Regions from separate parts of the Hymenobacter sp. M1-2 genome, predicted to be linked through region 1. Evidence: riboswitches for the same ligand, from Rfam matches in the RefSeq annotation. Region 1 holds a riboswitch; each other region holds the start of a gene.
The links. Region 1 has a riboswitch for S-adenosylmethionine ahead of metH (methionine synthase). Riboswitches for the same ligand answer to the same signal wherever they lie in the genome.
Positions count from the first base shown of each region.

Region 1 (4,173 bases):
GTGCTCCAACTAGTAGCAGGAGCAGAAACAGCGAAGAATAAGAGAAGCGGTGGTAGAAGAGCGGCAAGATTGATAATCAAATAGATGTCGACAGAAGAACGCGCAGTGAGCCGTAAGATACAGAATAAGGACTGTACCCCTACCCGCCGTGGCAGCCGGGAGGAAAAATTATGCCAGCAGTTAAAAACAAAACCTAGCTATTCGAGTTTTAGCGGGCTTCTGGCGCATTCACCTTTCGCCACGATAACAAAAGAGTAATCCAGGGGAGAGGTAAGTGCCTCACTATTGTACTACTACCTCCACCCGCCGGTTGCGTGGGCGTTGCTGCGGGTCTCGGTTGTCGGCCACGGGACGAGTGCCGCCGTAGCCGCGGGCCGTGAGTCGCACGGAATCAATGCCTTGCTGCACCAAATATTGCCGTACCACGCGGGCCCGCTGATCGGAAAGGCGCAAGTTGAGAGCAGGCTCGCCCACGTTGTCGGTGTGGCCGGCTATTTCCAGGCGCAGGCTCGGCTGTTCCCGTAGCCGGCGAGCCAAGGCATTGAGCATGGGCCGGGAAGTTGGCAGCAGTGAGGCCGTACTCTGTGTGAAGTACAAATTGGGCAGCGTAACCGCCGCGCCCCGGCTCAAAGCGGCCAGATCCGGCAGGACCACCGTATCAACCGAAGGTCCGGCGGGCAATGCTGGACGAGCGGCTGGACGAGTAACTGGGCGCGTGACACGCGGCGCAGCTGGACGAGGAGCCGCAAGTTTAGCAGCAACAGTGGGCTTGGGCGGCTGGCGGCTAGCAACTACTGGCGCAGCCGGTGGTTCGGGCAGCGGCCGGGGCAGCTCAGGATACAGATACTGCTTGGGCACCACTGTGGGGCCGAGGCGCTTAGCTGCATCAAACGCCTGCTCCAGCGTGGTAGGTCCGCCCATCGCCGACGGTCGCACCCACGACAGCACCGCCCGGGATACGCCCTGTACGTTCTTGTAGGCGAGGTCAATCTGGTAAAAGTGGCCAGCTGTGAGGCTCTGCACCATATCAACCGGAATGGGCGGCTTGCGCGGCGCAAAGTACTCCGGCTCATACTTTTCCATGCTCAAGACGTTGGCCCCCGCGAAGGAAATGTCAGTGGCGTCATCCCACTCGGTATGAAACACATACAGCCCCGACTCTGGGGCATACACGTAGCCGGTCCAGCGCACGGAGAAGCCCTGGCTTGGCACGCCGGGCGCCGGGGCGCTGCCCCGCCACGTTACGTTCAGCACCGGCTCTACGCGGCTGTGCACGGCCGGCCCGCGCACCGAGCTAGCATAGTATGTGGCTTGAAGTCCGATGCCGTCGGGGAGCTTGCCGGGTACAGTTACGCCCGCGCTGGGCTGTACGGGGGTGGCGGTAACGGGCCGGCTGCCCGGCGGACCGGGCACGATGCTAATGGTACCGCCAGTAGGCTTTGGAGCGGCCGCCGGTAGTGGCTTGGCCGATGTGGGTAGCGTGGTATACAGCCGGGCGCTTGGAATAGGCCGGGGTTCTTCGGTGGAGTTCGGGAGCTTCCAAGTCAGCAAGGCCCGGGTATCGTACTCCACTTGGTAGTATTCCACTCGGAGCGGATAATAGCGGCCCGCTTCCAGCCGTACTTGCATGGTATACTGCGTAGCAGGTTGCCCTCGCCAGGAGTTCAGGAGCCTTTTGCCGCCCACCCACACGCGCATTCCATCGTCGGTGGTGGCCTGAAAGGTATACATGCCCGTGATGGGAGCGTACAGGTGGCCGGTCCAGCGAACTGAAAAGTCGGTGCCATCCAAGCCGGGCCCCGGAGCCATAAAGCGAGCGGGTGGTTGGCCGGGTGCGGGTGGGGTGTAGGTCCAGTTGAAGTCGACGGTAGGGTCGGTGCGCGTGAAGGCGAGCCGTTCGAAGTTGCGGCCATTATAGTACTCGCCTTTTAAACCGGTGCCGGGCGTAGCGGGCAGCACCTGGGCTGAGGCCGCAAAGCCGAAGGCCAGCACCACCGACAACCAAAACAGAACTCTCATCAAACGTTATAGCTTAGGAGTAGAAGTGCTAATAAATTGTCAACGTCAGCAAGATAGAGGTAACCACGCTAGATGTTGAAGTGCAAAGTTTTATAGGAACACCTTATAGTTGAGCACGTATTGCTAGTATCTCCCTATTGTATTCATTCACATAAAGCAAAAGGTATCATGGCAGAGAAAAAGGCACCATGTTGGAAAGGCTACGAGCAGCAGGGTACCAAGAAGAAAGAGGGCAAAACTGTCCCCAACTGCGTTAAGAAGGATTAATGTTTATAAGCCTGGCGTTAAACCGCCCAGAAGAACCCCGACCTTGGCTTCACGGTTGGGGTTCTTGCTTTCCGGAAGTTCGGGCAGTATCTTCGCCTTGCTACTTATCCAGAAAGACCGAGGGACTGGGCCCGACGACGTCTTGGCAACCTGAAATAAAACAAGGTGCCAACTCCCATTTCGCCACCAGCGGAAGAAGATAAGTACGGACTCGCTTCGCGCGGCTCTTTCTGGATAGGCACTTTTTCGTTGCCCGTTTTCTTTTAGAGCCGATATGCCCACGACCGTCCAGCCCCACTCTCCGCTACACGATATCCTCCAGCAGCGCCTGCTCATTCTCGACGGCGCCATGGGCACCATGATTCAGCGCCACACGTTGAGCGAGGAAGATTTCCGCGGCGCGCGCTTCGCAGATCATCCCAAGCCCCTGCGCGGCAACAATGACCTGCTCAGCATCACGCGGCCCGACATCATTAAAGGTATCCACGCTGATTATTTCGCGGCCGGTGCCGATATGGTGGAAACCAACACGTTCAGCGGTACCACCATCGCGCAAGCCGATTACGGCCTAGAACACATTGTGTACGAGCTGAACTACGAGTCGGCGCGCATTGCGAAAGAAGTGGCCGACGAGTTTACTGCGCAGAATCCAGCGAAGCCGCGTTTCGTGGCTGGCGCCGTTGGGCCTACCAACCGCACTGCTTCTTTGTCGCCGGATGTGAACCGACCCGGCTTCCGCGCCGTGACATTTGATGAGCTAGCTACAGCCTACCACGAGCAAGTGCGTGGCCTGGTAGACGGCGGTTCCGACGCGCTGCTCATCGAAACCATCTTTGATACGCTTAACGCCAAAGCGGCGCTATTTGCGGTGCAGAAGTTCTTCGACGAAGGTGGCCGCGTGGTGCCCGTCATGATTTCGGGTACCATTACCGACGCTTCGGGCCGCACACTCTCCGGCCAGACGGTAGAAGCTTTCTGGAATTCCATTCGGCACCTGCCGCTGCTGAGCGTGGGCCTGAACTGCGCCCTCGGCGCCGACCAGTTGCAAGTCTATATCAAGGAGCTGAGCCGCATTGCGGACGTCCATATCTCCGCTTACCCGAATGCCGGCCTGCCCAATGCCTTCGGCGGTTACGATGAGTCGGCGCAGGAATTTGCGGGGGTGGTAGAAAACTACCTCAAGGAAGGCCTGGTGACGGTGGTGGGTGGTTGTTGTGGCACCACGCCGCAGCACATTGCCGAGCTGGCTCGGCTGGCGGAGAAGTACGAGCCTAGAAAACTAGAGCTAGAAATTAGCTCCCCTCCTTTTTTCAAGGAGGGGTTGGGGGTGGTTCAATCGTTGAACAACTCTGGCCAAATAGATTTTAGCTCTAACTCAACCACCCCCAACCCCTCCTCGAAAAAAGGAGGGGAGCTAATTTCTAGCTCGGTCACCCGCCTGAGTGGTCTGGAGCCATTCAACATCACCGCCGACAGCCTCTTCGTGAACGTAGGGGAGCGGTGCAACGTGACCGGCTCCCGCGCTTTTGCGCGGCTTATCCGTACCGGCGCTTACGAGCAGGCTCTGCAAGTAGCCCGCGACCAGGTGGAAGGCGGCGCTCAGGTCATTGATGTGAACATGGACGAAGGCATGCTCGACTCGGAGCAGGCCATGACGACGTTCCTCAACCTCATTGCCTCGGAGCCCGACATTTCGCGGGTGCCGATCATGATTGATTCCTCGAAGTGGAGCGTGCTGGAAGCCGGCCTCAAGTGCGTGCAGGGCAAGAGCATCGTCAACTCCATTTCACTGAAAGAAGGCGAAGAGGTGTTCAAGGAGCGCGCCCGCACCGTGCGGGCGTACGGCGCCGCTATGGTGGTCATGGCCTTCGATGAAAACGGCCAGGC
Region 1 covers NZ_JBTYZO010000032.1:35,825-39,997, forward strand. The annotation lists gene ACYSMN_RS23215 (DUF5686 and carboxypeptidase-like regulatory domain-containing protein) at 1-67, opposite strand, end outside; gene ACYSMN_RS23220 (PA14 domain-containing protein) at 283-2,019, opposite strand; SAM riboswitch class I at 2,388-2,492, shown strand; gene metH (methionine synthase) at 2,561-4,173, shown strand, end outside.

Region 2 (4,173 bases), on a different contig from region 1:
GTCCAGGCCGGGGCCGGGCAGCACGAGCTTGCAGCCATTGAGCGGCGCCGCGTACGGAATGCCCCAGGCATTGACGTGAAACATGGGCACCACCGGCAAGACGACGTCGCGGGCCGAGCAGTTGAAACAGTCGGGCAGGGAGGCGGCGTAGGAGTGGAGCAACGTGGAGCGGTGGGAGTAGAGTACGCCCTTGGGCTGGTCGGTGGTGCCGGAGGTGTAGCAGAGCGAAGACGCCGTATTTTCGTTGAACACGGGCCACTCGTATTCCGCCGACTCGGCCGCCAGCAGGTCTTCGTAGCAGCGGAGGTTGGGCAGATTACTGGTCTCTCCTTCCGGGGTTTGGGGCATGTGGGCGCGGTCCGTCATTAGCACCCAGTCTTTCACCAGCGGGCAGTGCGACGCCAGTTTTTCCACCAGGGGCAGGAACGTAAGATCGAAGAAAATTACGCGGTCCTGGGCGTGGTTGATGATGTAGACGAGCTGCTCGGGAAACAGGCGCGGGTTGATGGTATGGCACACGGCCCCGCTGCCCGACACCGCATAATATAGCTCCAAGTGGCGGTGCGTGTTCCAGGCCAAGGTGCCCACCCGGTCGCCAATACTCACGCTCAGACCAACCAGCGCATTGGCCAGCTGCTTGCTGCGCTGGCTCAGGCCAGCGTACGTGTAGCGGTGCAACACCCCCTCGGGCAGGCGCGACACAATTTCAGTATCAGAATGCCACTTGGCGACGTATTCCAGCAGCCCTGCGATGCGCAGAGGCTCGTTCATCATTAATCCTAGCATGGGAAGAGCGTTGGTGGGCCTTTAAGCTAGGAATTTGTACCCGTTATTCCACGTAAGATTCTCTGCTCCCATTGCCTGACACTGCGAATCTCTGCGCCTAACCCTGCGAAACACTGAGAGAAACAAAAAAGCCCCGACCATTAGACCGAGGCTTCTCGAATGAGGCGGAATAAGCTTTAACTGGCCCGCCCAATTTGCGTAGCAGCCGGCACTTCAATGAGTTGACCAGTTTTCACGTCGTAGATGTAGCCGTACACCGGAATGGTGGCCGGTACCAGCGGGTGCTGCCGAATACGCTGTACGTCATCGACCACGCTTTGCTCTAGGTTTTTGAAGGTGAGGAAAGCAATGTGGCGCGCTTCCGTCGAACCGGGACCCTGGCCGACATCATGCCAGCCAGTTTCATCGACGGTGGCCGTTTCCAGGCTGTTAGCCAGCAGGTCGCGGATGATGTCGTCGGTGAAAAGCGCCATGCCGCAGTCGGTGTGGTGGATGACGAAGAATTCCTTGGTGCCCAGCAGTTTGTAGGAAATGACCAGAGAGCGAATGGCGTCGTCGCTGGCCCGGCCGCCAGCGTTGCGGATAACGTGGGCATCACCTTCGGCCAGACCAGCATACTTGGCCGGGTCGAGGCGGGCATCCATGCAGGTGAGAATGGCGAAACGGCGAGCCGGAGGCAGCGCCAAGCCGCCTTTTTCGCCGAAGCTGGCTTGGTACTGCTGATTGGCGTCGAGAACTTCCTCTAAAATCTGGCTCATGAAAAACTGGTTTGGAATGGCAGAAAACGGGTGAGTTTAGGCTAAGCGGGTAAGGGCTGCGCGGCGGGCCAGTCGGTAGGCACTTGGGCAATGTGTTGCACGTAGTTGTTGAAGGTGTTGAGCGCCACCACCCCAATCAGCTCCACAAGGGCCGCTTTGCTGTAGCCGGCCGCGAAAAACTCGTCGAGCGTTTCCTGCGATGGGTGGCCGTTGTTGCCGACGATGCTCAGCGTCAGGGCCGCCAGCGCGTTGAGGCGGGTATCGGTGCTGCTGGCGGTGCGCACGGCAATGGTTTCTTCTTCGGTCAGACCCTGGAGCTTACCGACGGTGGTGTGGGCGGCCACGCAGTAGTCGCACTCATTGGCTTCGGAGGCGGCCAGGTATATCGTTTCAATTTCGCGGCCGCTTAGCTCGCCTTGGCTCAAAGCCGTACCGAAACCGATGGACCCATTGAGAGCCTGCGCCGAATGGGCGAAGGTGGCGTACAAGTTGGGCACGAAACCCAGCTTGCCGCGCAGGCCATCGAAAGTGGCTTTGGCGCCCTCCGGGGCCTGCTCACGGGTGAGTACTTGCAATTGATTGCTCATGAAGAAAAAGTAAAAGTGTGAATGGAAGAGAAGGCGAAAAGGCCCTCTTCGCAGTTCACGCGCGGCAGCTACCATGGACCTCTTCTCCAACTTCTGCCACCCAGCTGTGCAGCCGTACGGCCGCGTTTGCTTCAGGCAAGCACGCTAAGCACCAAGGCACATAAGGCCAAGGCTTAACCCGAAAGACAGAAAAGAGGAAAGGCGCGGTAGCGGGAAAACGCGATACGCAGTCAGGCAAGCAGCCAGTGCTGGAGCGCTTCAGGGCTGGACTAGCCTACCGTAAGCGCAAACTGGAAGAGGAAACGTGTGGGTCCTTCAACAACCACTCCCGGCCGGACACGCGACGCAACAACACATTCGCAGGCTAGCAACGAGGTGGGGCGGTAGGGCAGGGGAGGGAAAGAAGGTGTCCACGGCAACTTGTTTTTATATGGTCAGGAGTTGGCACCGTTCCAGCTTGTCACTGGGGGTTGCCGGCGTTTCGTCGAGCCTGTCTCTCCACGCCTCTGTATAAAAACAATCCTTTTATAGGTAAAGAATTGGTGCTCAAATGTAGTAGATGAATTTCAATAAAGCCACATAGCCAAATTGTTAAGAAATCGGGGCTTAGAATTGCGTGATGAGAGCTTAGACCAACTGCTTGTTTTGAATCTTGTTACGACTTGCTCAGTCAGAATTTTCCAGCCCCGGAGGGGCGGCATATCGGTAGCCCACGACAGCACACTATCTCCTAAGCCCTGTAGGGGCGACACTGGTTTAGGCCCTAATGGCGTGTCGCCCCTACAGGGCTTGTTCTTTCTCTTCTCGCTAAATACTACCGATATGTCGCCCCTCCGGGGCTGGAAGAATGTCAATAGTGTAAGGCTTGCCCGTACACAGATTGTGTAGACGTTTGTTCTACTTGACCACCGGGGACAGCGCGTCCTGACATGCTGAGTGCAGCCGTCGCGCTAGCATCGGTTACGACATTAGCCAGATGCTTCCTGCACTCGGCATGACAGGGTGCCGCCACATAATCTCAGAGAAAACGCAGCGGCCCGCAGAAGAATATCCTCCGCGAGCCGCTGCGTTTTTGGGCTGTAGAACCTCTTGGAAAGTTATTCCTCTACCGTTGTTTCTACAGTTTGCTTCTGCACCGGTCGCACACTTTCCAGCGTCACTTGCAGCACGTTGGTGCGCACGTTCAGCTCCGAGATTTTATTGTTGCGGCGCGTGGGGTTCACGCGGTTGGTAAGCACGATGCACATGATTTCCTCCTTGGGGTCGACCCAGAAATAGGTGCCCGTGTAGCCGGTGTGGCCGTAGCTGAGTGGCGAGGCGCTTTTGGCGGAGTTCACGGCCGGGTTGGTGGCGGGCCGGTCGAAGCCGAGGGCGCGGCGGTTGTCGGGGCAGAACTGGCACTTGGTGTACTCGGCCAGAGTTTCGGACTTCAGTATCTGTTGGTTGCCGTAGCGACCGTTCCAGGCGTAGAGCTGCACCAGCTTGGCCAGGTCGTTGGCGGAGCCAAAAAGGCCGGCGTGGCCGGAGAGGCCGCCGAGCAGAGCCGCGCCTTCGTCGTGTACGGTGCCGTGGAGCTGGCCGTGGCGAAACAGCGAATCGTACTCGGTGGGGGCAATGCGGCTGAGCGGGAAGCGGCGCGTGGGGTTGTAACCGAGTGTGGTGGCGCCCAGCGGCCGGTAGATTTCGTCGGTGATGAACTGGTTGAGGGGCTTGCCGCTGGCGGATTTCACGAAGCGCGGGTATAGAATGAATGACAAATCGGAGTACACATACCCCGGCTTCTCATTCAGCGGCGACTCGGCAATGGCTTTCACAATCCGCGCTGGGAAGTCCTTGCGCGCCCACAGCTTGGGGCCCGCGTGTAGCGGGAAGCGGGCCGATGAATCGGGGCGGAAGTAGCGGCGGCTTAGTTCCGAGGGTTTGGTGGTGGACACGTCCTTCGCGTCGGGGCTTTTGCCGAACAGAGCGTTGAAGATGCCGCGCGGCTTGGTGTAGTCTTTCCAGAACGGAATCCAGGCTTTGAGGCGAGCTTGGTGGGTGAG
Region 2 covers NZ_JBTYZO010000025.1:47,397-51,569, reverse strand. The annotation lists gene ACYSMN_RS20860 (3-(methylthio)propionyl-CoA ligase) at 1-786, opposite strand, end outside; gene ACYSMN_RS20855 (beta-class carbonic anhydrase) at 963-1,544, opposite strand; gene ACYSMN_RS20850 (carboxymuconolactone decarboxylase family protein) at 1,586-2,131, opposite strand; SAM riboswitch class I at 2,555-2,648, opposite strand; gene ACYSMN_RS20845 (serine hydrolase domain-containing protein) at 3,229-4,173, opposite strand, start outside.
Region 2: linked by a shared signal. The riboswitch ahead of ACYSMN_RS20850 (carboxymuconolactone decarboxylase family protein) and the one ahead of metH (methionine synthase) in region 1 are both predicted to bind S-adenosylmethionine.

Region 3 (4,173 bases), on a different contig from region 1:
CCGTAGGCGTCGTAGCTGCGGTAGCTGAGCAGGGCTATGGCCCGCGCCGCCCGTAGCCCGGCCGCGCCGCCTTCCGGCGTGGCGCTGTGGTAAGTAGGATCGGCGAAGATGGCCAGGCGCTGCGCCTCGTTAAAGGCAATACCCCAGGCCGAATGGCGGGCGTTGGTAGCCAACAGCACCAGATTCTCAAACAAGGTCGGCTGCTGCACGGCCCATTCCACGGCCTGCTGCCCACCCAGTGAGCCGCCCAGCAGCGTATGAATTTGCAGCAGCGCCAGGTGTTCGCGTAGCGCCTCGTGGGCGGCCACCATATCCCGAATCGTCACCAGCGGAAACTGCTCGTAAAACGCCGGCTCATCGTCGGTGCGCGGCGTGAGCGGGCCGGTACTGCCGTAGCAGGAGCCCAGTACGTTGGCACACACGATAAACCAATCGGCGGGGTCGAAATAGCAGCCGGGCCCGAACAGGCCAGGCCACCAGCTCAACACGTCAGAATTGGCCGTGAGGGCGTGGCACACCCACACCACGTTGTCGCGGGAGGCATTGAGGCGGCCGTAGGTATGATAGGCAACTTCCACCCGTGGCAGCACGGCCCCACTTTCCAGCCGCAACGGACGAGGCAGCCGGAAAATATGTGGTTCGTCGCTCATAAAAAAGTCAGGTGAGTATTTAGTATTGGGTAGTTAGTACTGAGATGTTAGTAGTGAGTGAAAGAGCTGGAACGCTGGATGCTGGAGAATTGAACCACCGCCAACTACTCGATACTCACGTTTCAGTACTGAGTACTAACTACTCAGTACCCAATACTCAATACTTACCATAGCCCGAGGGCAGAGCCAGCAGAACTGGCTCCGCCCCGGCTATGGGCGGGCGGGTAGCGTCGATTCCCTCTCTCACAAAAAAAGCGACGGGCCGCCCGCGGACCGCGGGCTGGAAGTGGTGGCTGGTCGCCCTCTCAAAACGACCGTAGCTCAACCCCTCTCAATTACACTTCCAGCGGGGCGGCGTGTTCAAGTTCCGGCTCGGGCAGCAGCGTGCTGCCATTCTCTTCGGAAGGTAGCGGCGCGGCGGCGCGCACCGCGTCAAAAGCCTGCGCCAAGTCGGCGCGGATATCATTAAAATGCTCAATGCCTACCGACAGACGCAGCAGCGTGGGCGTTACGCCGGCCGCGCGCTGCTCCTCTTCGGAAAGCTGCTGGTGCGTGGTGGCCGAGGGCTGAATAATGAGCGTCTTGGCGTCGCCGACGTTGGCGAGGTGGCTAACAAGCTTCAGGTTGTCGATGAATTGCGTGGCCGTTTCTTTGCTGCCCTTGATGGCAAACGTGAGTACCCCGCCCGCGCCGCGCGTCAGGTATTTCTGCGCCAGGCTGTAGTAGGGGCTGCTTTTCAGGCCGGGATAGTTCACGGCTTCCACCTGCGGATGCTGCTCCAGCCAGGTCGCCACGCGCAGGGCGTTTTCTACGGTACGCTCCACGCGCAGACTCAGCGTTTCGAGGCCTTGCAGCAGCAGGAAGGAGTTGAATGGGCTCTGCGAAGGACCAAAGTCGCGCAGACCTTCCACTCGAGCCCGAATGATGAAGGCGATGTTGCCAAACGGCCCATTCTTGCCGAACACATCATTGAACACCAGCCCGTGGTAGCCTTCCGAGGGCTCCGTGAACTGTGGGAACTTGCCGTTGCCGAAGTCGTACTTGCCGCCGTCCACAATCACGCCGCCGATGCTGGTGCCGTGGCCACCAATCCATTTCGTGGCCGATTCTACTACGATGTGCGCGCCATGCTCCAAAGGCCGGAACAGGTAACCGCCCGCGCCAAAGGTATTGTCCACGATGAGCGGCAGGTCGTACTTTTCGGCAATGGCGGCAATGCGCTCAAAATCGGGAATGCTGAAGCTTGGGTTGCCGATGGTTTCGAGGTAGATGGCTTTGGTATTGCCGTCGATATGGTCCTCGAAGCTTTCGGGCCGGTCGCCATCGGCGAAGCGCACTTCAATGCCGAGACGCTTGAAAGCCACTTTGAATTGGTTGTAGGTGCCACCGTAGAGGTGGGCCGTGCTCACGAAGTTGTCGCCGGCCTGCAAAATATTGTTCAGCGCGATGAACTGTGCCGCCTGCCCCGACGATACGGCCAGCGCCGCTACACCGCCTTCCAGCGCCGCAATCCGCTGCTCGAATACGTCGGTGGTGGGGTTCATTAGGCGAGTATAAATGTTGCCAAACTCCTTTAGTGCAAACAGATTGGCGCCGTGCTCCGCATTCTTGAACACGTAAGAAGTGGTCTGGTGAATAGGCACGGCGCGGGAGCCGGTGGTGGGGTCGGGCTGCTGGCCAGCGTGGAGTTGAAGCGTCTCGAAGTGCAGGGCTGAAGTAGACATGGTGAGGCTGAGATGAGTATACTGTGGAGAAGGCAGTGAAGTGCAAGGAATGGGGCTGCAAGAGGCAGCGAGGCCACATCGGGACGGAGCCGCAAGAAGGCGCGACAAGCAAATCAGGATGCGAGAGGGCCACGAGGCGCCACCAAAGGGACACCGCCGATTAGGGCCGGGGCAAAGAAGGGGAGGAGGGCTGAGTAGCCGGAACTAGGCTAGCAACAGCAACAACACGCGCCGCAACAGCACATTCGCATTCGCTCGTAGCGGGGCACATTGGCCGCCACGGCGACCAGCGAAACGCGAAAACCCAACGGCCAGAAGTTGCGCAAGGCAGCGACTAGGGCGGCGGGGTTCAGAAAGGCGAAAGCGAAGGAGTTTTCCATGGTACTCTGAGTTATATGCCCCGCCAGCGGTAGCCGGTCGGGCAGGAATTGGCACCTTTCGCGCGGTCGAAGGTTGCCAGCGGGTCAAAGAGCCTGTTCTCTCGCCGCTTCTGTATAAATCTTATGAAACTACCCCGCCGCGAGCGGGGGAGTACCGAGTTGGTATTGCAAAGGTATAGGCATAGTTTTGATATTCGCAATAGCTGCGCAATATTTTTTATGAAGGCTTATCGGCACTGCTTCTCAGGTAGCGTTTCACCTGCTGTTATTGAAATGGAATTTGCTAGGGTAGTTCTACTGATGAATAAAATTCTGAAAAACAGTGATTTGCTGTCATGCCACAAACCAGATGAACGAGCAAAATAAGCTGGCCGCCTACACTACCCGAACCCGGACACCGCCTTTGTCTGCCACCTGTCTAGTGGCTGTGGCTTGCTTCGCGGCAAATTTGGATCAGTAAAAGGAGTCTGCGAAACCGATCATAAACCATAAAAAAGCCACTCCAAACGGAATGGCTTTTTAGGATATTTTCTGGAGGCGCGGAGGCTACAGCTTGGGTAGCGTGAGCACCTGGCCTACTTCAATATGGTCGGGGTTGGCGCCAATGGTGCTTTTATTGGCGTCGTAAATCTGGTGCCACTTGGCAGCGTCGCCGTAGTGGTTTTTGGCAATTTTTGAAAGCGAGTCGCCGCTAACCACGGTGTAGGTTTCGCCTTGCTCAGTGGCGCCGTTGGCGTTGCCGAAGAAGTCGGTAGCACCGCCCGTGGCGGGTTGCTTAGCTGGCTCGACCGGCTTTTTTTCGCCTTCGTTCGAGATGAAATCAAACAGTCCCATAGTCGTGCGTTGGTTTAGATGAGTGGGAAAAGTGCCGACTATCAGCCTGCTGGCAAGTCGTCAGGGCTTCTTACGCCGAGCCTGACCAGTAGGTTATGAAGCGGTACGGAGCAGCTCCAAGCTGGCTGAACATCTTGCTGCAAGCTCCCGTAAGAAGCGCAACACTGGCTCTTAATCTTGCCAGTTGGGCTCATCGGGGCCCTTCATAAGAACCTCCCAACCAACCCTACACCCCTATGAACACTCTCGCTAATCCTCTCCGGTACTTTGCTAGCCTCCTAATGCTGGTAGCCCTGTTCACGTCTGCCTGCGGCAGCAAAGAAGGCAAAGTAGAAGGCGTAAACATGCTCTACGGCGCCCAGAGCAAAGTTTGGAAGACCGATAAGGAGCTAAGCACCGCTGGCGACAAAGTGAAGCAAACCGACGCGCAGGAAGACGAGCGTATCACGTTCTTCGCCAATGGCCAATACGATATGTCCTCGCCTGCTTCCGGCAATGTGAAAGGCAAGTACGACTTCGACCAAGCCGGCAAAAAAATCACGATGACCCCCGACGGCGCCGCGCAAAGCAACACCTTCGACGTGG
Region 3 covers NZ_JBTYZO010000041.1:11,410-15,582, reverse strand. The annotation lists gene metX (homoserine O-acetyltransferase MetX) at 1-650, opposite strand, end outside; gene ACYSMN_RS24830 (O-acetylhomoserine aminocarboxypropyltransferase/cysteine synthase family protein) at 986-2,374, opposite strand; SAM riboswitch class I at 2,763-2,875, opposite strand; gene ACYSMN_RS24825 (LysM peptidoglycan-binding domain-containing protein) at 3,301-3,588, opposite strand; gene ACYSMN_RS24820 (lipocalin family protein) at 3,825-4,173, shown strand, end outside.
Region 3: linked by a shared signal. The riboswitch ahead of ACYSMN_RS24830 (O-acetylhomoserine aminocarboxypropyltransferase/cysteine synthase family protein) and the one ahead of metH (methionine synthase) in region 1 are both predicted to bind S-adenosylmethionine.

Region 4 (4,173 bases), on a different contig from region 1:
GCGGTAGGAAACTTGCGCGTCGAAGGTGTGGAAGGCGGGAATCCAGGTATCGCCGGCGAAACCTTGCTCCCACCAGGTGCGGTCTTGCCAGCGCCAGGTGACGGTGAAGCCCACGTGGTCAGTGAGCTTGGCGTTGCTGAAGGATACGTTGGTGCGGTTTTCGGGCGAGTTGAAGAAGTTGCGGCCTTTGGCTGTCACTTCGGGGTCGGAGAGCTTCTTGCCGGTGTTCTTGTCCTTGCCTTCCTGGTAAGTGTAGTTGGTGCTGAGGCGGAAGCCGCGCGGGAAAGCATAATCCACGCCCAGGCCCACGCCGTTCACCAAAATTTCGTCGGCTTTATTGAGGTTGATTTGGTAGCGGATGGAGGTTTGAGGCTCAGCCAGGTCCGTTACGTTGCCATTGATGGGCTGAATGAAATTCTGGTTGGCAATGAAGTCGGAGTAGCGGCTGTGGAAGTAGAAGGCATCCACGAATAGCGACTGCGCCACTACCGACTTATAGCCCACTTCCCAGGTGGCTATTTTCTCGGTCTCGATGACCTTTGGCGTGTACTGCACCAAATCGGCTGGGTTTCTGCTGGTGCGATAGGCCAGCACGGAAGCTTCGGTGTAAGCTGGGTTGTCGAAGAGGTTGGCGCGGTTGGCAATCAGCTCGGTGCCGCCTAGCTCGCTCAGGCCAGTAGGAGTGATATTGTAGGCGAACAAGTTGCCGGGCGAAGGATTGCGGAAAGCCGTTTGGTAGGAGCCGCGCAGGTTGTGCGTCTTAAAGGTCAGCACCGCCGAGCCGCGAGGCGTGAAGCCGCCGTCAAGATACTCGTTCTTGTCGTAGCGGGCGGCGAAGGTGGGGCGTAGGCTCAAGTCCTCGGCCAGTGGGAAGGTGCGGGCCAGCTGGACGTAGCCGCCATATTCCTCCACCGTATATTCTTTCCCTTCGGCATCGAGCGGAAACAGTGTGCGGTTCGATTCGAGGTTGTAGCGCCGGAAGTGGCCGCCCACCAGCAAATCCACGAACTGGAACTGGTTTTTGAAGTTGTACATGCCTTCCGCGTGCCACAGGTCGGAGTTTTCAACCTGCCGGGCCCCGCCTTCCGTGTTGAGCGTGTTGGCGACGGTGTTCCTTACTTCGTTTAAGGCAGCCGTGCCGGGTTGCAGGCGGTTCCGGTCGGCGTAGGCGCGGGCCACGGCCGTGTTGGCAGCCGTTATGCCGGGCACCTGGCCGTCGTAGGCCGCCACGTAGTCCTTGGCCCAGGTGGTGTTGGAGCTGTAGGCGTTATTGAGGGCGCGAGCTACGGTGCCCGTGCCGTAGCCTTCGGCCGTTTGCTGCGTGGTGTAGCCGCGCAGGTAGAAGTTGTCGGCGCGCAGCTCCAGCTTGGCCTGAGTCCGCTCGTAATCGGGGTAGTACACGCGCTGTCCAGCGGTCTGAATCAGGTTGCCTTTGCCGTAGTTCACCAAGCCAATGGCTTCCAGCTTATCGGTGATGCGGTAGTGCAGGGCGCCTCCCAAACGCAGGTTCTCGGCGTCGGTGTCCAGCAAATCCTGCTCCCGGTAGCCGGTGCGCGTTACGCGCGTGCCGCGTAGCGCGGAAGTCGCCGAAATAGCGTTGTCGATGGTGATGGCGTTGGCAAATTCGTCGCCGTAAACGTTCAGGCCGTCGTAGAGCGGGTTGGTGTCGCGGGTGCCGGGCTCGAAGCCGGCCGCCCGGCCCCGGTCGCGCCGGTCCTGCGCGTCGTTGGCAACCCAGTCGGTGGCATCGAAGTAAGCGGCATTCACCTTGAAGGCAAACCGGTCGTTGAACGACTTGGCGTAGCGGATGGCGTAGTCGGTGAGCAGCGTGGGGTTGTCGACGGCCGAGGAGTTCACGTTGTTGAGGCCGTTGCGAATCTGCACGCTCAGGCCCTGGTACTCAAATGGGTCCTTGGTGGTCGTGAGCACGATGCCGTTGAGGGCGTCGGGGCCGTAGAGGGCCGAAGCCGCGCCGGGTACCACTTCTATATTGTCGATATCCAGCTCCGAAGCCCCGGCCACGTTGCCGAAACCGAAGCCCAGGCCCGGCGAGCGGGTATCCATGCCATCGAGCCACTGCACCACGCGGGTGTTGTTGTTGGCCCCAAACCCGCGCAGGTTCACCGACTTAAAGTTGATGCTCTGCGTGCCCAGGTCCACGCCTTTCACATTGTTGAGGGCGTCCCAGAAGTTAGCCGCACCCGTCTCCCGAATGCTGCGCGCATCGAGCTTCTCCACCGTCACCGGCGACTTCAAAATGCTCTCCGGCACCCGGCTCGCCGACACCACCACTTCCTGCGTCAGCACGCCGCCTTCGGCCAGTGCCACGCTCACCGGCGTGCCAGCCGCAGCCTCGCGCTCCACCGACTGGTAGCCGATGAGGCTGAACACCAGCCGCACGCTTTCGGATGCTGCGTTGATGCTGAAATTGCCCTCCCGGTCGGTAGCCGTGCCGGTGCGTGTGCCTTTCACTACCACGTTTACGCCCGTGAGGCCGGCCCCCGTGCCCGCGTCCGTCACGCGGCCGGTTATGGTAGCCGTTTGGGCTTGCGCCAGCAGTTGAGTCGGCCAGGCAAAAAGTAGCGTCAGCAACGCGAAGAGATATAGTTTGTTCATGTGCAAGAAGGTTGAGCCACCGACAGCGTGCTGGCGGCTAGAAATACAGAAAGAGGGAGGGAAGGAAAGATAGCTAACTCGTCGGTGAAACGGTTAGGGCGCAGCCAGAACGCGGGATAAAGCCGCACTCAGTTTCGAGAGGGTACACCAGAGCCGAGAAGATTCAGGCCGGTTGGGCGGAGCATATATGCTACCGCCAATAGCAGAGCCCAAGCCTTAAGACCGCGCATGTATTAGCTCCCGAACGAGGAGGTGCGGAACCCACGGCAGCCGGAAATGGAGGAGTGGATCAGCAACAACAACCCACTACCTCCGTGCTACAGACGGCGGCTTGGGCATAGCTCATTTGCGGCGTAGCCACAAAGCAAAAAAGGTGAGCAGAATTGTTGGCGGAGGTGTCCACAGCAACGTGTTTTTATATGGTCAGGAGTTGGCACCGTTTCGGATGATCCGAGGGTTGCCGGCGTTTCATAGAGCCTGTCTCTCCACGCCTCTGTATAAAAACAATCCTTTGTGGGGAAAGAATTGATGGGCTAAAGGTAAAGCCGCATTCCTCAAACGCCCAAATTTTATTCAAAAATTGCCATTGAGCCCGTCCTAGTAAAGCAGGATCAAAGCATGTCGCGTACCGGGCAGGCGGCTTTCCACCGCCCTGACTAATGCTACCCGCTCACCCATATTGCGAAGCAGCTTCCTAGCGGCTCTAGGTTTGTATAACACGACCTCCCATAAGGTAAAAATTGGCAGTGCGCCATACGCCGCGTCGCGCTTGGCACAGGGCCATCCACTCCAGCAGAAGCTTATCCCAGGAGTACCTTGCGAAAAAAATATTCAAGGGCCCTCCAATTTTGGAGGGCCCTTGAATATTTTTTTCGCAAGGTACTCCTCATTTGAAGTCGTGCTTTGATAATCGCGAACTCGCTCACCAAAGACCGAATAGCGAGCCCGCCTCCTAAGCAGCGGCCGATGGCGGCACTTCTACAGAAAAGTTGTGGCGGCTTGCCAGGCTACAGTGTCTCGGCGGATGTCGCCGGGGGCGGAGCCGTTGCCGAGCAGCATACCGCCCCAGTGCATGCGCATGTAGTCGGCGGTAAGGCGGAGCATGTCGTGCAGGGGCTGGGCTTCGGGGGCATCGCCGCTGCTGCTCACGATGGCGTGTAGCGTTTTGCCGGCTAGCTGGGGCCGGAGGTTGAGGTCCGGGACGCGCATCCAGCCGCTCCAATGGTCGAAATAGAGCTTGGCGGGGGCGGGCAGCGCGTACCAGTACAGGGGTGCTACTACCACAATGTCGGTGGCCCAGAGCGTGGCTTCGAGCAGCGTGGCGGCGGCCCCTTCCGGGGCGGGATAGGTGCCGGGCGCCGGCGCGTGGCGCAGGTCCTCGAAGGGCGGCAGCGGATGGTCATCTAGCCGTAGCCAACGCTGTGCGGCGGTAGCCGGTAAAGAGCCCGCCGCGTGGCGGGCCAGGATTTCACTGTTGCCGGCTTCGCGGGGGCTGGCGAGTAGGAAAAGAAAGCGGAATTCGGAAGACATGAGGCTGGTTTAAGGCGCAGTAGAAAC
Region 4 covers NZ_JBTYZO010000001.1:179,265-183,437, forward strand. The annotation lists gene ACYSMN_RS00835 (TonB-dependent receptor) at 1-2,616, opposite strand, end outside; SAM riboswitch class I at 3,029-3,120, opposite strand; gene ACYSMN_RS00840 (flavodoxin family protein) at 3,595-4,146, opposite strand.
Region 4: linked by a shared signal. The riboswitch ahead of ACYSMN_RS00835 (TonB-dependent receptor) and the one ahead of metH (methionine synthase) in region 1 are both predicted to bind S-adenosylmethionine.